Regions from separate parts of the Halopseudomonas xinjiangensis genome, predicted to be linked through region 1. Evidence: riboswitches for the same ligand, from Rfam matches in the RefSeq annotation. Region 1 holds a riboswitch; each other region holds the start of a gene.

Region 1 (5,861 bases):
ACGACGAGGCGACCGCGATTCTTGCCGGCGATGGCCTGCAGGCGCTGGCGTTCGACTGGCTTGCACAGGAGTCGCGCTATGCCGCGGAGACCCGTCTGGAGATGATCCGCACGCTTGCCGGAGCCGCCGGGCCGCAGGGCATGGTCGGCGGCCAAGCGATTGATCTCGCCGCCGTCGGACACAAGCTCGATCTGGCAACACTGGAAGACATGCACCTACACAAAACGGGCGCGCTGATCAGCGCAGCAGTGCAACTGGGAGCACTGGCCAGCCAATACGCCACCGATGACCAGCTGCAAACCCTGCGCCGCTACGCTCGCGCCATCGGCCTGGCATTTCAGGTCCAGGATGACATCCTCGATGTGCAAAGCGACACCGCCACGCTGGGCAAACAGCAAGGCGCAGACATCGCCCGCGACAAACCGACCTATCCTGCCCTGCTCGGCCTCGAACAGGCGCAATCCCTGGCACTGCATTTGCGTGACGAAGCACTCGCTGCGATCGAGTGTTTCGGCCCTGATGCTGCTCGCTTGCGTGAACTTGCCGACTATATTGTGCAGAGACGCTTCTGATTGTGGCGCGCCTGCAATGCATGGCGGGAGCTGACAGGGGCCTGCCGGTACGCGCCGGGCACCCGCGGTTGGGCAACGCGAGCCAATCGGGTAAACTGCCGGTTTGATTTTTCGCCAGCTCGCTGGCACCCAGAGTGCAGTATCGATGCCGAGTACCTTTCACGACATACCGCGCGAGCGTCCCAGCACACCGCTTCTGGACAGCATCGACGACACCGCCACGCTGCGCCGGCTGGATGAAGCCAGCCTGCTCGTGCTCGCTGATGAGTTGCGCGCGTTTCTCCTGTGGAGCGTAGGCCAGACCGGCGGTCATTTCGGTGCCGGGCTCGGCGTGATCGAACTCACCGTTGCCTTGCATTACGTCTATAACACGCCGGCCGATCGCCTGGTCTGGGATGTCGGTCATCAGGCCTACCCGCACAAGATCCTTACAGGTCGTCGCGAACAGATGAAAACGCTGCGCCAGAAGGATGGCCTGGCTGCCTTTCCCCGCCGCAGCGAGAGCCCCTATGACACTTTCGGTGTCGGACACTCGAGTACTTCGATCAGCGCCGCGATGGGCATGGCGGTTGCGGCGCGCCTACGCGGCCTCGATCAGCGCACCGTTGCCGTGATCGGTGACGGAGCGCTGACGGCGGGGATGGCATTCGAAGCCCTCAACCACGCATCGGACGTTGAACCGGACATGCTGGTGGTGCTCAACGACAACGACATGTCCATCTCGCGCAATGTCGGCGGCCTCTCCAACTATCTGGCAAAGATCCTTTCCAGCCGCACCTACTCGCATATGCGCGAGGGCAGCAAAAAGGTACTTTCGAAGATTCCGCAGGCGTGGGAACTGGCGAGGCGCACCGAGGAGCATGCCAAAGGCATGCTGGTGCCAGGCACCATGTTCGAGGAGCTTGGCTGGAACTACATCGGGCCGATCGACGGACACGATCTGCCGACTCTGATTACCACGCTGGCGAATATGCGCAAGCTCAAAGGGCCGCAGCTTCTTCACGTCATCACGCAGAAAGGCCGGGGATTTTCGCCAGCCGAGGCCGATCCGATCGGCTATCACGCCATCACCAAGCTCGAGCCCAAGCCGGTCGCAGCGACCTCCACCAGCGCCAGCAAGCCGAAGTTTTCGAATGTCTTCGGCCAATGGCTGTGCGACATGGCCGCGCATGACAAGCGCCTCGTCGGCATCACCCCGGCGATGAAAGAAGGCTCCGACCTGATCGCTTTCAGCGAGCGTTTTCCTGATCGCTACTTCGACGTCGCAATCGCCGAACAGCATGCGGTGACGTTGGCCGCGGGTATGGCCTGCGAAGGCATGAAGCCGGTAGTGGCGATTTACTCGACCTTCCTGCAGCGTGCATACGATCAACTGGTGCACGACGTCGCCGTGCAGAATCTCGATGTGCTGTTCGCCATCGATCGCGCGGGCCTGGTGGGTGAAGACGGTCCGACTCATGCCGGCAGCTTCGACCTTTCCTACCTTCGGTGTCTGCCAAACATGGTCATCATGGCCCCGGCGGACGAGAACGAAACGCGACAAATGCTCAGCACCGGCTTTCTGTTCTCAGGTCCCGCGGCCGTTCGCTACCCGCGAGGCACCGGTCCGGGCGTGGCGATCGATCCGGCGCTGGAGTCCTTGCCGATTGGGAAGGGCGTGATTACCCGTCAGGGTAGGTCGGTAGCGATACTCTGCTTTGGCACCCTCCATGCCAACGCCTTGACCGCAGCGGCCTCGCTGGATGCTACAGTCGCCAATATGCGTTTCGTCAAACCCCTGGATACCGATCTGGTGCGCCAGCTCGCCGAGCAACACGATCTGCTGGTGACGGTAGAAGAAAACGCGGTCATGGGCGGCGCTGGGAGCGCGGTCAACGAATGGTTGCTCGCCGAAGGCATCAGCAAGCCCGTGCTGAACCTCGGCCTGCCGGACGTCTACGTCGAACACGCCAAACCGTCCGAAATGCTGGTTGAGTGCGGCCTCGACGCGGCCGGTATCGAGCGCTCCATCCGCACACGTCTCGCATCGATCGGCAAGCCAGCCATCAAGCAGGCTTGACCCTCTAACGGCAAACCCCTAGAGTCGCCCGGCTTTCCAATCGCAGGGTGCCCGGCCAAGGCCGGGTGAAACGGGAAGTCGGTGCAACCCCGACGCTGCCCCCGCAACGGTAAACGATCGCAGGTCTGACCTGCAGAGCGCGTCACCAGCCACTGTGCTTCGGCATGGGAAGGCAACGCGCTTGAAGTCGTGAGTCCGGAGACCGGCCCTGACGATTGCTGAGGTGACGCGGAGGGCGCCACCGGTCAGCGCAGGCGTGCGGCCGCCCTCCAGGACGCCCCATTTCTGCCGACTTTCGCCCTCCTCAAAAGATTCTTTTGAGGATATATATGAACAAGCCCCTGATTTTCATTCCCGCACTGCTGAGCTCGAGCCTGGCTGTAGCGGCCGACTCGATCGCCCTGAGCGACACCATCGTTACTGCATCGCGGCAGCCGCAGCCCGCCAGTAGCAGTACCGCAGCCAGTAGCATTTTCACCCGTGCCGACATTGAGCGCCTGCAGCCCTACAGCGTAGCCGACCTGTTGCGCCGCGTTCCGGGTGCTTCAATCACCAGCAATGGCGGACTTGGCAGCCTGACGACGCTTTCGCTACGCGGGACCAGCGCTACGCAAAGCCTGGTTCTGATCGACGGTCAACGCATTGGCAGCGCCTCGGCCGGGCAGCCCAGCCTGGAATTTATCAACGTCGAGAACATCGATCGAATCGAGGTCATACGCGGTCCACGCTCCGCCATATACGGTTCGGATGCCATTGGTGGGGTCGTGCAGATTTTCACGCGCCAAGGCGAGCCCGGGCTCAGACCACGCGTGAAGCTCGGTATTGGCAGCAACCAGACCTACACTCGCAGCCTGGCGCTTTCCGGAGGCGACGAACGTACCACTGTCGACATCGGTGGGACCCTCAACGAGACTGCCGGCATCGACCGCACCCGGCACAATGCCGGCGGCGACGAAGACCGCGACGGTTATCGCAACGAAGCGTACAACCTCAGCGTAAGACATTGGATTACCGATACGTTGGATGTGGGTCTGCGGCTCAACGAGCAATCGGGCAATACCGAGTACGACCTGTTCGGCAACCCGGAAGACGACTTTCGCCTGAGCACTGTCTCGACCCACCTTCAATGGCAAGCCAACCGGGTCTGGACCGCAAGGTTGGAGGCAGGCCACGTCGAGGATAAGCGCGACAGCCTGTATGACTTTGCCAGCTATACCTACAACACCTACCGCGACTCCGCCAGCTGGTTGAATACGCTGAAGCTCAGCGACGCTCATCAACTGCAGACCGGGCTCGACTGGTATGAGGACCGGCTCCGCAGCAATTCGGAATTCACGCGGACCGAGCGCTACAACCGGGCAGCCTTCGCCCAGTACCGCTTCAGCGGAGAGCGCATCAGTGCCGAACTGGGCTGGCGGCACGACGATAGCGAACAATTCGGTCACGCCAACACTCGCAATGCGGCGTTGATCGTGCCACTCGCCAACGGTCAGCAGCTGGTCGCATCCTATGGCGAAGGCTTTCGCGCCCCGACATTCAACGACCTTTACACGGCGTACGGCGCCAACCCCCTCCTCGACCCGGAATGGTCGAAGAGCTACGAACTGCAGTGGCGCGGAGAGGTGGATGAAACCTCGCTGCAGGTGGCGGCATTTCGCACCGATATCGAGGATATGATTCTGCTGGACCCGTTCTACGTGGCGCAGAACATTTCCCAGGCTCGTATTCACGGACTCGAGCTGAGCGCGACCAGAGATGTACTGGGTTGGCAAACCACTGCGTCAGCCGCCTGGCTGGATCCACGTGAGCGCGGCACCGGCAGGCAACTGCCCCGCCGGGCCAAACGCACGTTGAGCCTCGACGCGGACCGCCAGTTCGGCAATATCGGCGTTGGGTTCACCATCATCGCCAACAGCCAGCGATACAACGACAGGGCCAATCAACAGGAGCTGTCAGGTTTCGGCACGCTGGAAGCCAGAGCAAGCTGGCGGATGCTGCCCTCCCTGCGCTGGGACCTGGCCATCAGCAATCTTCTGGAACGCGACTATCGACTGGCTAACTATTCCTACGCCGGGCGCACATACGCCTATCAGGAAGAACAGCTCAACGCCCGACTATCAATGACCTGGACGCCGACCCTGTAAAAACAGCGGGCAGCCGCGCGCATCTGCTTGATGCGGCGGCCTGCGCCAGGTTGCCTCTGGGAACAGGGCCGGGGCGGGGCTAGCGCTTTTGGTCAGCCGCAGGGTGCGCTCTGCCCGCAGCGAGCAGGCCGCACAGCTCTGCTACCCCGCGAGCAATCGCAGGGGTCGGCCTGACCAAGGCGTCGCTGTGCAGCGCATACAACCTGTCATGCCGCACCGCCGGAAGTTGCGGATAAGCGGACCACCGCTCCAGCCAACCAGCCGCCTGGCTCCTCTCTTCCGCCAGCGCGAGGATCACATCCGGCTGCGCCGCCAGCACCGCCTCGACACTGATCTGCGGTGCCAGTCCGGGTAACGACGCAAACACATTGCGCGCACCGCAATGTCTCAGCACATCGCTCAGAAGCTGCTCACCAGCCACAGTAAAGATCGGTTCCCTCCACAACTGTACGAACACGTCCGGCCCTTCGCCCGGCGAGCTTCTGAGCGAACTGGACAACTGCACTCGATAGGCTGTGCTCAGCGCTTGAGCTCGCTCGCGCTCACCGAGCAGGTCGCCCAAAGCGAGAGTCATGCGGTCGATAGCCTGCAGCGTCTGCGGATCGAAACGCCGCACTGCGATACCGAGCGACTCGAGACGAGTCAGCAGTTCGGGGGAATTTCCTGAGGTCCATCCCAGCACCAGGTCGGGACGCAGCGTGACTATGCGTTCAAGGGACAGGGACTGGTGGGCACCCACACGCTGCACGCCGTCCAGTTCGCCGGGAAGGGATTGGTCATCGAGCACACCGACAAGCCTGGCTTCGGCCTCGAAAAGCAGCACCATGTCGGTGAGAAAAGGCGCCAGGCTGACGATGCGCTCGGCTGCGGACGTTGGCAGGCTGAGGCACAGCACAGCGCCCAGCAGCCACCCACGCATTACTTGACCCAGGCAGACGGCGGTCGATAGAGCAACATGATGCCCTGCGTGGCAAGAACCAGCAGGACCAGCGGGACAATCTCAGCGGTGCACACGTAATGCAGTATGCCGATCCAGCCGGGGAGCTTGGCATGCAACAGCCCCAGCAATTGCTGGTGATGCAGACG
Region 2 (5,861 bases), 1.1 Mb from region 1:
AGGCGTTGCACGGGCACACGGTGACGCAGTGGCCGCAGCTGACGCAGCTGGATTCATCGATTGGCTGGCCGCCGTCCCACAGCACGCGCGGGCGCTCCATGGTGAAGTCGATGCTCAGCGTTTCGTTGACCTCGACGTTCTGACACGCCTCGACGCAGCGGCCGCAGAGGATGCACTGGTCGGGATCGTAGGTGTAGAACGGGTTGGATTCGTCTTTCTCGTAGGGCGTGCGCTCGAATTCGTAGCGCTGTATGGGGATGTCCATGCTGACCACGGTGTCGTGCAGCGTGCAGTCGTTGTTGTTCTCGCAGACGGTGCAATACAGCTCGTGTTTGGCGAGAAGCCGGTCCATGCCTTCGCCGCGTGCCGTCTGCGCCTGCCCGGTGCTCGATAACGCCAGACCTTCAGCGGTTCGCAAGGTGCAGCCGCGCTGCAGTTCGCCGTCGACCAGCACCCAGCAGGTATCGCAGGTTTGCAACGGACCGAGAGAGGGGTGATAGCAGACATGCGGCAACTCGATGCCGTGCTCGCCGAGGAATTCGACCAGAGGCTGATCGGCTTTGCCGGTCAGTTTCTGTCCGTCGTAGATAATCGTGCAGTCTGTCGCTTTGCTCATCAGGGCACCTTGTTATGGGGCCTGGGGCTCATCCGGCTTGGACCATCCTGGCATCCTGCGCCTTCTTCGAGACGCTCTGGCAACAGATGGTGGCGAAACACCATCGCGAACCGACTACTGCTCCCGCTGAACCTATCAGCGCTGCCAAACGAGCGAACCCGGCCATCTGGTCTAGGACGACGCTTGTGGTCTCGCTTTCGGATTGGGACTGACCGGGTCCGGATTCGTTCACGGCTAGGACGGCGATCCGATGGAACTCACTCCCGGCTCGGTTGACGAAACAGACAGATACAAATTGGTACCGCTACGCCATGGCACAACTATTCCCGCGATCGGCTGACATGTGGCTGAGGCTGATACTAGGCCTGCTCCTGTTGACAGTTGTCGGCGCCTTCGCCGCGGCCGTCGTGTTCGACCGTTCCGACTACCGCACCGGCAAGGGCTGGTTCGTCAGGCAGCCTGTACCGTTTTCCCATGAGCGTCACGCGGGAGGCTTGCAGATTGATTGCCGCTACTGCCACGACACCGCGAAACCAGTTCGGTTGCCGGATTGCCAGCAACCCACACCTGCATGAACTGCCATTCGCAGATATGGACGGATGAAGAGATGCTCCAGCCGGTGGTGCAGAGCCTGGTCGAGGGGAAACCGATTCGCTGGAATCGCGTCACCGAACTGCCGGACTTCGTCTATTTCCACCACGGCGCTTCGGCTATCGCTTCGTTGCCTATTCCAGCCTGGCCATCGCGGTAATCGGCTTCATGGTCTGGGGGCATCACATGTTCGTTGCCGGACAATCGATGTACGCCAGCATGGTCTTTTCGCTGCTAAGCTTTCCCGTCGCGATTCCCTCGGCGATCAAGGTCTACAACTGGACCGCCACACTGTACAAGAGCAACCTGACGATCAATGCGCCCTTTCTGTTCGCGGTCACCTTCATTGGTTTGTTCGTCATCGGCGGCGTGACCGGATTGTTCCTGGCGCTGCTGGCTGCGGACGTGCACGTGCACGATACCACTTCGTCGTCGCGCATTTTCACTACATCATGATCGGCGCGGCGGTAGCGGGCTTCTTCGGCGCGCTGCACTTCTGGTGGCCGAAGATGACCGGGCGCATGTATTCATAGCTGTGGGGCAAGATCTCCGCTTCGACCATCTTCTTCGGCTTCAACCTGACCTTTTTCCGCAGTTCATCCTCGGTTGTCTGGGCATGCCGCGGCGCTACCACAGCTATCCGGATGAGTTCATGTTCCGTGCATGTCATGTCGTCGACGGGCGCTGCGGTCCTGGCGGTCGGTTACGTGCTGCCGTTCTTCTACCTGCTCTGGTCGCTGCGCTATGGTCCGCTGGCGGACGATGATCCGTGGGACGCTGCCGGCCTCGAGTGGCGCACGTCCTCGCCGCCGCCGACGCACAACTTCGCGGAGATCCCCATTGTCGATTTCGAAGCCTACGAGTACCCGCCGGAGGCCACTCATGGAACCTCGTAGGGAATACTTGGCGGAGCATTTCCAGACCCCTGCGCAGCAGCGCGAGGCGACCTACCTGGGCATATGGCTGTTCCTGGCGACAGAGCTGATGATGTTCGGCGGCGTGCCTGGTGATCTACTACTATCGGGTTGCCCACACCCAGGCAGTTGCCGAGGCCATGGGACACTTGCACTACCTGCTTGCCGGTTTCAACAGCGCACTGCTGCTGACCGGCAGCCTGTGCATGACGCTGGTGGTCGAGGCGGCCCGGCGGCAGGTATACGGCCGGGTGAAGTGGATGCTGGGCGGTGCCGCGCTGTTTGGCCTGGCATTCTGGCGCTGAAGGGTTTCGAGTACGCCTGGGAAGTGCGCGAAGGACTGTCGCCGCCGACCTCGCCGGAGTCCCCGCTGAGCTCACAGCCGGCGAGGCTCTACATGCACGTCTATCTGTTCGCCACCGGGCTGCACGCCATTCACGTACTGGTCGCCGTCGCCCTGACGATCGGCATGCTGTTACGCATCCATACCGGCCACATGAAGATGCCCGAACGGGCGATCACGCTCGAGGCAGTCGCTTTTTATTGGCACCTGGTGGACGCGATCTGGATATTGCTTTACGCGTCGCTGTACCTGGTGGGGCGCGGCGCATGAGCCAACGACTATTCATCGTCTGGATCGGCCTGCTGGCGCTGCTGGCCGGCATGGTCGGGCTGGCTCACTTTTTCCCCGCTTACGCCTGGCTCGCGCTGATCGGTTCTGCGGGGCAAGTGGTCCTGCTTCTCGGCGGCTTCGTGCGTCTGCAGGATCATCCCGCGCTGGTGCGCTTTTTCGCGCTCGGTGCCGGCTTCTGGATAGTTCTGATGTTCACCCTGACGCTGGCTGATCTCTTCACGCGCTAAAGTGCGATCCTAGCGGTGCTGATGGCTGTTGCCGACGTGCGTGCCCTGCGTATCCGGCGCGCTGATTGACCCGGACGTATTGAGCTGGCCGAGTATCGCGCAGTTGTCGATGTCGCGTGCGCCACCGCAGCGGTGGCGCAGTTCGACCAGTTGCTTCTGCAGGTCATGCAAGGCATTGATTCGAGCCTGCACATGGGTGATGTGCTCGTCGATCAGGCTGTCCACCGTCTCGCAGCTTTCCTGGGGCTGGTCGCGCAGGGCGAGCAGCCGCTTGATCTCGTCGAGCGTCATGTCCAGGGTGCGGCAGTTACGGATGAAGGTCAGGCGCTCGACGTGCTCCGGCCCGTACACGCGATAATTGTTGGCCATTCGCGCGGGCGGGGGGAGCAGTTGTTGCTGCTCGTAATAACGTATGGTTTCCACCTGGCAGGCGGTGCTGGCACCCAGTTCTCCAATTCTCATGTCCACCTCAACGAATGACCGGTTCATCCTATAGTGGCTAGAGGGTGCTGGCTTGGCAACCAGGTTAGCGGACCTGGCGGGCGGATGGCCGCTGACGCTGTCGTTGACGCGTTGTTACAAAACTTCTAACCTTGCGCCTGCTTCAGGTGCCCGCCAATGATTCGGTGGGTGAAACTGGGAAGCCGGTGCGCTCTTCGAGCAATCCCGGCGCTGCCCCCGCAACGGTATACAAGTGCCGCCAGCCTCTTGGCCGGCAGCGATCGCTCAGACCACTGTGCCTCGGCATGGGAAGGTGCGATCGCCGAATCGATCATCCATCGCGATGGATCATTCACTTGTGAGCCCGGAGACCGGCCTGACGCTTTCCACAGCAGAGCGGCGGGCTTCTGCGGGTGTTCGGCTCTCGTGCCGTCTGCCAGCGTTGCTCGCCCTGCAATACCAACAGCAGGGTCGTGCGGGTAGGCACGACGGAGCAGCGCACTCAGATGAAAACCTTTCTTTCCGCTTCGGTGGCCGTGGCCATCGTCAGTACTTCCAGCTTGTCTCTGGCAAACCCCTATCGTCTCGACGATCAGGTGGTCACCGCCACCCGGACCACTCAGAGCAGTACGCCCGGCATCGCCGCCACCAGTGTCATAGGTCGTTATGAAATCGAGCGTTTGCAGGCGACAAGCGTGCCTGATCTGCTGCGCCGGGTACCGGGCATCAGCCTGACCAACACCGGAGGCCCCGGCAAGAACACCACGGTGAGCATTCGTGGCAGCAACAGCAATCACGTGCTGGTGCTGATCGACGGCGTCCGCACGGGGTCGGCGACGACCGGCGACGCGGCCTGGCAGAACCTGCCGGTGGAGCTGATCGAGCGCATTGAAGTTGTACGCGGGCCTCGCTCCAGTCTGTACGGCTCCGAGGCTATAGGTGGCGTCATACAGATCTTCACCCGGCGCGGCGAGCAGGATGGCGTCAATCCGTACGCGTCGGTCACTGTCGGCAGCCGCAACCATCACGCTGGCAGCGCCGGCGTATCGGGCGGGCATGGCAATGCCTGGTACAACCTGGGTATCAGCAGCCTGGATACGCGTGGGATAGACGCGCGTCCCGGTGCGCCTTCGCCCGAGCCGGACCATGACGGCTACCGCGAGCTGGCAGCGAATCTCAACGGCGGTTATCGATTCGATAACGGCCTGGAACTGGACGGCTACGTGACCGAAGTGCACTCGCATAACGATTTCGACTCCGGACGTAAGGCCAACGCGGACAATGTGCTCAAGACCTACGGTGCCCGGGCAGCATTTTCGCCGATCGATCCATGGCGGATGACCATTCAGGCGGGGCGCAGCGAAGACAAGCTCGACACCTTCAACGGCAGCGTATTCGATACGCGGATCGATACCCGTCGGGACAGTTTCGGTTGGCAGAACGACGTGGAGATCGCCAAGGATCAGCTACTGACGCTGGGCTACGACTACCTCGACGATTCGGTCAACGGCACCACGGATTTTCGTGAAGACAGCCGCGACAACCATGGCATCTATGCTCAGTATCTTGCCGACTTCGGTCGCCATTCCTGGCAGCTCGGCCTTCGCAGTGACGATAACGAAGCACACGGTCGGCACAACACAGGTAGCGTCGGCTACGGTTTCGCGCTCAGCCAGGCGATACAGGCCACCCTCAGCTACGGTACTGCCTACAAGGCTCCGACCTTCAACCAGCTGTACCATCCGTTTTACGGCAACCCCGATATCACTGACGAGACATCGAAGAATATCGAGGCAGGCCTGAACGGCGAGCATGGCTGGGGGGACTGGTCGGTAGCCGTATTCCACAACGAGATCGATGATCTGATTGCCTACTTCAACCAAGGAGACGGGCTGCGCGCGTACAACATCGACAAGGCAGTCATCCGGGGTGTCGAGATGGGTCTGGGCAGCCAGTGGCTGAGCTGGGACTGGCGCACCAATCTGACTCTGCAGGACCCGGCGAACCGTTCCAGTCGCGCCAACCAGGGTGAGCTGTTGCCACGCCGGGCAGAACAGTTGTTCAATCTTGACGTCGATCGCCGCTTCGGCTCGGTTGGCGTCGGCGCCAGCGTGCATGCCGAAGGGCGCCGTTGGGACAATACCCAGAACACCAACGAGTTGTCTGGCTACAATACAGTCGATCTACGCGCCCAGTACTGGTTCAGCCATGCTTGGCGGGTACAGGTCAGTGTGACCAACCTGTTCGATACCGATTATGAAACCGCCCGTACCTATCAGCAGCCGGGCCGGGCCGGTTATCTGACCTTGCGCTACCAACCGATTTGAGAAGTTGACTTATAACGACAGCAAAAAAGGGGAAATACATGCTCGAACTATCCAAACGTAGCCAGGTGATCGTGGGCGTCGCCCTGGTCCTGTTGATGGCGATGACACGGG
Region 3 (5,861 bases), 670 kb from region 1:
CGCCGAATCGCGGATCAGCTCCGGATTGGTCACCTGCCAGCCCCAGAGGTATTCGAGAAACTCGCTGCCCATGGTCCGGGCGCCGGCGTAGTCGTGCTGCATCAACGCCTCGATCCAGGCGGGATTGAGAAAGCGGCCGCGCAACTCTGCGGTCAGCGCGGTTCCCAGCGACTCCAGGCGAACCTTCTTCGGGTCGTTGTGCCACATGACGATATTGTCCGGCGCGGTGCCACTCAGTTGTTCGACCGCCAGGCTCAGCCCGCCCAGATAATCGAAGGCGTCATTGTTGTCGATCAGACCATACAGATTACTGGAGCGGCCCAGGTAGGTGCGGTTCACCTGGCGCAGATTGTCCTCGAATACGCCCTGCACGGCCGCGCCCTGCTGATCGATACCGTAGGCATGGCCCATCCGCGCGACATAGGCGTCGGCCAGCTCGCCGCGTTGTTGCCAGCTGCCAGAGCGCTCGACCAGCGTATTGACGCCGGCGCCATAACTGCCGGGCGCCACCCCGAATAGCCGTAACGACGCCAGCCGGCCAGCCTGGTCCGCCCCCAGCCCGGCATCCAGCCGGCGCGCGGCGTCCGTCACCCAGTTGGCCGCCACCCGGTTGACCTCAAGGCTTTCGTCGCCACCAATCGCGCCGGCGCCAAGCGGCTCAAGCGCAGCGCTCAGAGCAAGGGTCAGCGCAGGATAGTCACGGCGGATGGTGTCGCTGGCACCGTCGAGCGCCAGCAGGACCCCGCGCTCGAGCAGCGCCAGCTGGTCAGCGTACAGATCACGAAACAGCCCCGAGGTGGTGAACAACACGTCCCGGCGCTCCCGCTCGTCAACGAGCGGCACCCGACGGATACCTTCGACGATTCCGCGGCTGTTCCAGGTCGGCTCTACACCCAGGAGATCCAGGCCAAAGGCGACGATGGCGCCCTCGTCGCGCACGGTGTCCGAGGCCCAGAGCACCACTGCCTCGCGGCTGCCCGGTTCAACCGGTTGCTGGCGCGCCTGGCTGGCCAGCTCCTGCCCAAGCCCCCAACCGACTCGGCTGGGCAGCAGGCTGCTATCCAGCGCGTGAAAGTTGCGGCCGGTGGGTAGTACTTCGGGCGTGCGCACCGGATCATTACCCTTGCCCGGTCGGACGAAGCGTCCTTCCAGCGCGCCAATCAGTGCGGTCATCTCTGCGGCGGGCGAGTCGACCAGAGCCTGGCGATGCGCTTCGGCGCCCTCGCCCATCGATGCCAGCAGCGTGTCGACGGCCTCGTCCGTCCACGGCTTGCCGAACACGTGCAGCCCCAGCGGCATGAAACGTTCCTGGATGTTGGTCAGGTAGTGCCCCACCTCATGCACCAGAAGATCGTCATCGACCTGCTCGAACTCGATGCCGCGCGCCGCAAGCGGCTCGGCCATCGATTCCCGCAGTTCCTCTTCCAGCCCGGCCTGGCTGACGATGGACTTGATCTGGGCGATGGTCGCCCGGCGCGCCGGTCCGTCGTGCTGGCCGCTACCGGTCTCGAAACTTTCGATCAGTTGGCGAAGCTGAAGCAGATGGTCATACAGCGGCGTGGCGACCAGCGGTGGCGTCAGATGGTCGACCATGACCGCCAGACCGCGGCGCTTGGCCTGGATGCCCTCGCCGACCCCGTCGACGATGTACGGATAAATGCTGGGCACATCGCCAATGATCTGTAGCGGATAGTCTTCGTCGCTCAGCGCCGCACGCCGGCGCGGCAGGAATTCATAGGTGGAATGCCGGCCGAGATGGACGATGGCGTCGGCGGCGAAGTCGTCGCGCAGCCAGTGATAGAACGCCAGATACTGGTGGGGTGGCGGAAACACCAGATTGGCATGCAACAGTTCTTCGTCCACTTCCCAGCCGCGCGGCGGCTGAGGTCCGATGAATACGTTGCCGAAACGCAGCCCGGGCAGGATCAGCTCGTCTTCATGGACCATGACCCGTCCGGGGGCCGCACCCCACCCGCGCAGCCCTTCGATGCCGGTCGCAGCAAGGGCATCGACCAGCGCTTCAGCGCCAGGCCAGTCGGCCTGCGATGGTTGCTGCAAGGCGGTCTGATAAAGTGCTTCAAGCTGCGCCAGCAGATCCAGCGCCCGTTGACGAGCCGGATGATCGACCCCGTCGAGCACATGGTGCAGCTCGCTGCTGCCTTGCTCGAGCACCTGACCGGCTCGCTCGAACTCGGACGCTTCGATCGCCCTGCGCAACTGGGCATGCCAGTAACCCAACGGGCCCTGCACCATCTCGGCCTGCAAAGCCTGGGGAAGGCCGGCGAACCAATCGCGGTAACTATCGGCACTGACCCGTTGCACATGCTTGGCCATGTGCGCCAACGCGTCGTTATGCTCGGGCAGGTTTACCCCGCGCTCCTGCAAGAGTTCAAGTAGCGCCTCGGGCGACTCCGGCAGAGGTCCGGTCGCGTAGCCCTCGGCCTGCAGGCGCTTGAGCATTTCAAACAGCGACTGCGGCACGTCGAGGTTGTCGGCGCCGATGTTATGCCGCCCCGGCGGGTGGTTGTAATAGACGATAGCCACTCGCTTGTCGGCATTCGCTTTCACTTGCAGACGCTGCCAACCACGAACGCGATCGGCCAGTGACTCGACCCGCTCGACCACCGGCACACTGAAGCCGTAACGGATGCCGCTGACCGGATCGAGCCGCGCCGACTGCCAGGTAGCCAGCGCAAGCGGCTGGCTGCTGCCCTGCAGTTCAGGTAAGGCCAGTTGGTAATGCACCTTGTCGCGGCCAATCCCGTCACTGGACAGCTGCCAGGCGTTCTCGTCACGGTCATCCAGACGCAGCCCCTTGATTACCGGAACGTCAAGTTGCGCCAGCAGTGCCGTCGCCTGGTCGCGCCCTTCGCCGCCACCCATGACGAAGTCCTGCAACACCACCACCGCAGCCAGCGGCGGGTGTTCGCCCTCCACCAACCAGCGCAGCGCAGCCACTGTGCCCTCGCCCCAGTCGGCAAACAGACTGACGCAGCCAAGCTTGCGAGCGGCGAGGGCCTTGCACAACTCGTCGTTGAGCTGCCGATCACCGCTGCGGTCGGCGCGGCTGTGGTCAATGATGGCCACTGCCCGTCCTTCCTGCCACTGCAGCTCAGCTGCTTCGCGGATAGCGCCATTCTGGTAGAAGCGCCAGGCGGGGCGCGGCACAGGCGCAGCGACTTCAATTCGCGGATCTTGACGGGCGGCAAGCCAACCGAGCAGGCGCGCAATGTTGTCGCTGCCTCCAGACAGCCAGTAGCTGCGGGCTTCTATCCACTCAGCCTGCTGTGGATGCGCTTGCTGCAGTTGGCTGACCCAGCCGGCGAGATCATCACCCGGCTTCTGCGCGCCGAGCAGGCGTGCCTGTTCGGTTGTGTCGAAAACCGGTTTTCCCGAGCTCCGCGACAGCGCGACCAGATGCAGCTCGCTATGCATGATGAACATATCGTTGCCGCGCCAACGCTGCAGTAGTGGCTGCAGGCGTTCGGTCTCCGGACCGAACAAACCGACCACCAGCAGCTGTGTGCCCTCGGCCAGCCATTGCTCGATCTCGGCATCGCTCAGTTCTGTCAGTTGTTCGGGGGTGCGTGCGCTTACTGCCAGCTTCGCGCCGGAGGCGTCGAACATGCCGGCCGCAGAGGCGAACTCGGCAGCGCTGTACTGCGAGACGATGGCATTGATGCGGGCATGACCCAGAGCCGGCCAGAGCAGGCCGACGAAAAACAGCAGAAAGAGATATCGATGGTGTCGCATGCCCACTCCGTCATGACGTGGGCTACCGACGAAAACAGTACGCGGGCGCGTTGCTGTCTCTATCGGGAGGTCGCCCACCGCAACCTTACCTGGGGAGTGTGGGCTGTATCGGGCTCGGTCGTTCGAAACGACCCTACCGTTGCGGGGGCAGCGACAGCATTCGACTGTCTTCCAATTAGCCCATGGTTACGGGCACCGCGCACTCCAGTCGATCAGCGCCGGGCGCTGACAAGCGCAGCACCATACGCAGTGCGCGAAGTGGAATCAAGCACGCAGGTGGCAAAACGCGCGGGGCGGCGTGAACCAGCCGGTCCCGGCTGACCCGTTCCGCCCTGCGGTAGGCTCAGAAAATCAGCATGAGCAGACCGATGATGACCAACAGGCCTATGAGGAAAATGATACCGACGGTGCTGGCAAGAAACTTAAGCATGCGTTGCTCCTGAAAAAAGGATGTTCGAAGCGTGTGACACGGCTGGTACCCGGAGGTTCGGACGAAGCGCGACTCAGCCCGGGCTGCTGGCCGGATCCGCTCGACGCGGATAGGTGCGCTCCTCCTGGATGCTGCCGTCCTGCAGATGAATCTTCACCGAGGCGGTCTTGCCCTCCATGAACTCTTGCATCAGCTCAAGCATTTCCTTTTTGGTCTGTGCGCGGCGGGCCGGTCGCGACGCGCCTTCCTTGATCAGTTGCCAGCCGTTGTCGGTCGGTGTGACGTGATAGTTCTGCATGGGGGTCCCCTCTCGGCGGTCAGCGTTTCATGCCCAGACGCTCGCGCATCTCGGCGGTAATGGTCTGTTCGACTGCGGCGTAACCGGCCCAGGGGTCCTCGTCCAGCTCCTCAAGCCGCTCATGCAGGTTGTGGACGGTCCACAGGTTGGCGCTGGGGATCTCGGTGATCTCTTCACGGAAGATCGGCACCGAGACCGGCATGCCTTCGCGGGTGCGGGCGGCGAACGGACCGATAGTGGTCGCGCCCTGGCTGTTTCGCAGATAGTCGATGAATATGCGTCCAACACGGTTTTTCGGGCCGGAGACGGCGGAAAAGCGGTCCGGCAACAGCTTGGCCATATGCTTGACGATCGCCTGGCTGAAGGTCTTGACTTCGCTCCACCCGGCCGATGGGGTAAGCGGTACCACCAGGTGAATCCCCTTGCCGCCACTGGTCTTGGCGAACGATTGAAGACCCAGCTCGTCGAGCACAGCCAGGGTGAGCTGGGTCGCCTCGACCATCGCCTTCCAGGGCAGCGCCGGGTCGGGGTCGAGATCAAGGATGAATCGGTCCGGCCGCTCCAGGTCAGCCGAGGTCGCGTTCCAGGTGTGGAATTCGATGGTCCCCATCTGCACTGCACCGATTAGCGCCTCGGCGTTGTTGACCATCATCACCGGCTGGCCGGAGTACTCCTTGCCCATCGTCTCGATGCCGGGAATGGCCAGACGATCGGCGTTCTTCTGGAAGAACAGCTCACCCGACAGACCCTCCGGGGCGCGGACCAGCGCAACCGGGCGGTTCTCCAGATGCGGCAGCATCCAGCCAGCGACCCTGGCGTAGTATTCGGCGAGCTGCAGTTTGGTGGTCGAGCTGCTGGCGTCGATCACCCGGTCGGGGTGCGTAATCCGCAGGTTCGGCCCGGCCTTGGCCGCCTTGCGGCCCGCAGTCTGACTCTTGCCGCGGGCTGGAGCCGCTGCGGCAGGCTTTTCGGCGACGATGTCCCTGGCGGGCTTGTCGTCGCGCAACCCCTGGAACACGGCATGCCGCACGCTGCCATCCTTGGTCATCTCGGCGAACGACACTTCGGCCAGTAGGTTCGGCTTGAGCCAGTGCACGCCTCGGGCATCGGCGCCCTTGGGCGGGTTGGCGACTGCCGGCTTGTCCGTCTCGAGCGGCTTGAGCTGCTTGTGAATGCTGCGCAAGGTCGCCTCGTTGAAACCGGTGCCGACCTTGCCGGCATAGCGCAGTTCGCCACTGTCGGTATCGTGCAGGCCAAGCAGCAACGCCCCGAAGCCACTGCGGCTACCCTTGGGCTCGCTGAAGCCGACGATGACGAACTCCTGTCGATGCTTGCATTTGAGCTTGATCCAGTCATTGCTGCGACGTGATACGTAGGTGC

The links. Region 1 has a riboswitch for cobalamin ahead of BLT85_RS12895 (TonB-dependent receptor domain-containing protein). Riboswitches for the same ligand answer to the same signal wherever they lie in the genome.
Region 2: it holds a riboswitch for cobalamin, as region 1 does, so the genes downstream of both, btuB (TonB-dependent vitamin B12 receptor) here and BLT85_RS12895 (TonB-dependent receptor domain-containing protein) in region 1, are expected to answer to the same signal.
Region 3: it holds a riboswitch for cobalamin, as region 1 does, so the genes downstream of both, BLT85_RS16235 (cobaltochelatase subunit CobN) here and BLT85_RS12895 (TonB-dependent receptor domain-containing protein) in region 1, are expected to answer to the same signal.

Annotation. Positions count from the first base shown of each region.
Region 1 covers NZ_LT629736.1:2,772,765-2,778,625, forward strand. Annotated here, with positions in the region: gene ispA ((2E,6E)-farnesyl diphosphate synthase) at 1-572, shown strand, start outside; gene dxs (1-deoxy-D-xylulose-5-phosphate synthase) at 718-2,631, shown strand; cobalamin riboswitch at 2,661-2,856, shown strand; gene BLT85_RS12895 (TonB-dependent receptor domain-containing protein) at 2,961-4,775, shown strand; gene BLT85_RS12900 (cobalamin-binding protein) at 4,855-5,694, opposite strand; gene BLT85_RS12905 (hypothetical protein) at 5,694-5,861, opposite strand, start outside.
Region 2 covers NZ_LT629736.1:1,679,608-1,685,468, reverse strand. Annotated here, with positions in the region: gene fdhF (formate dehydrogenase subunit alpha) at 1-616, opposite strand, end outside; gene BLT85_RS16770 (hypothetical protein) at 1,224-1,367, shown strand; partial or broken gene BLT85_RS16845 (cbb3-type cytochrome c oxidase subunit I) at 1,376-1,740, shown strand; gene BLT85_RS16835 (hypothetical protein) at 1,852-2,103, shown strand; gene BLT85_RS16660 (hypothetical protein) at 2,214-2,426, shown strand; gene BLT85_RS16655 (cytochrome c oxidase subunit 3) at 2,519-2,734, shown strand; gene BLT85_RS07675 (hypothetical protein) at 2,731-2,982, shown strand; gene cadR (Cd(II)/Pb(II)-responsive transcriptional regulator) at 2,992-3,444, opposite strand; cobalamin riboswitch at 3,572-3,817, shown strand; gene btuB (TonB-dependent vitamin B12 receptor) at 3,930-5,750, shown strand; gene BLT85_RS07660 (hypothetical protein) at 5,789-5,861, shown strand, end outside.
Region 3 covers NZ_LT629736.1:3,442,467-3,448,327, reverse strand. Annotated here, with positions in the region: gene BLT85_RS16235 (cobaltochelatase subunit CobN) at 1-3,753, opposite strand, end outside; cobalamin riboswitch at 3,837-3,968, opposite strand; gene BLT85_RS17035 (small membrane protein YohP) at 4,097-4,183, opposite strand; gene BLT85_RS16230 (DUF2188 domain-containing protein) at 4,257-4,481, opposite strand; gene ligD (DNA ligase D) at 4,501-5,861, opposite strand, start outside.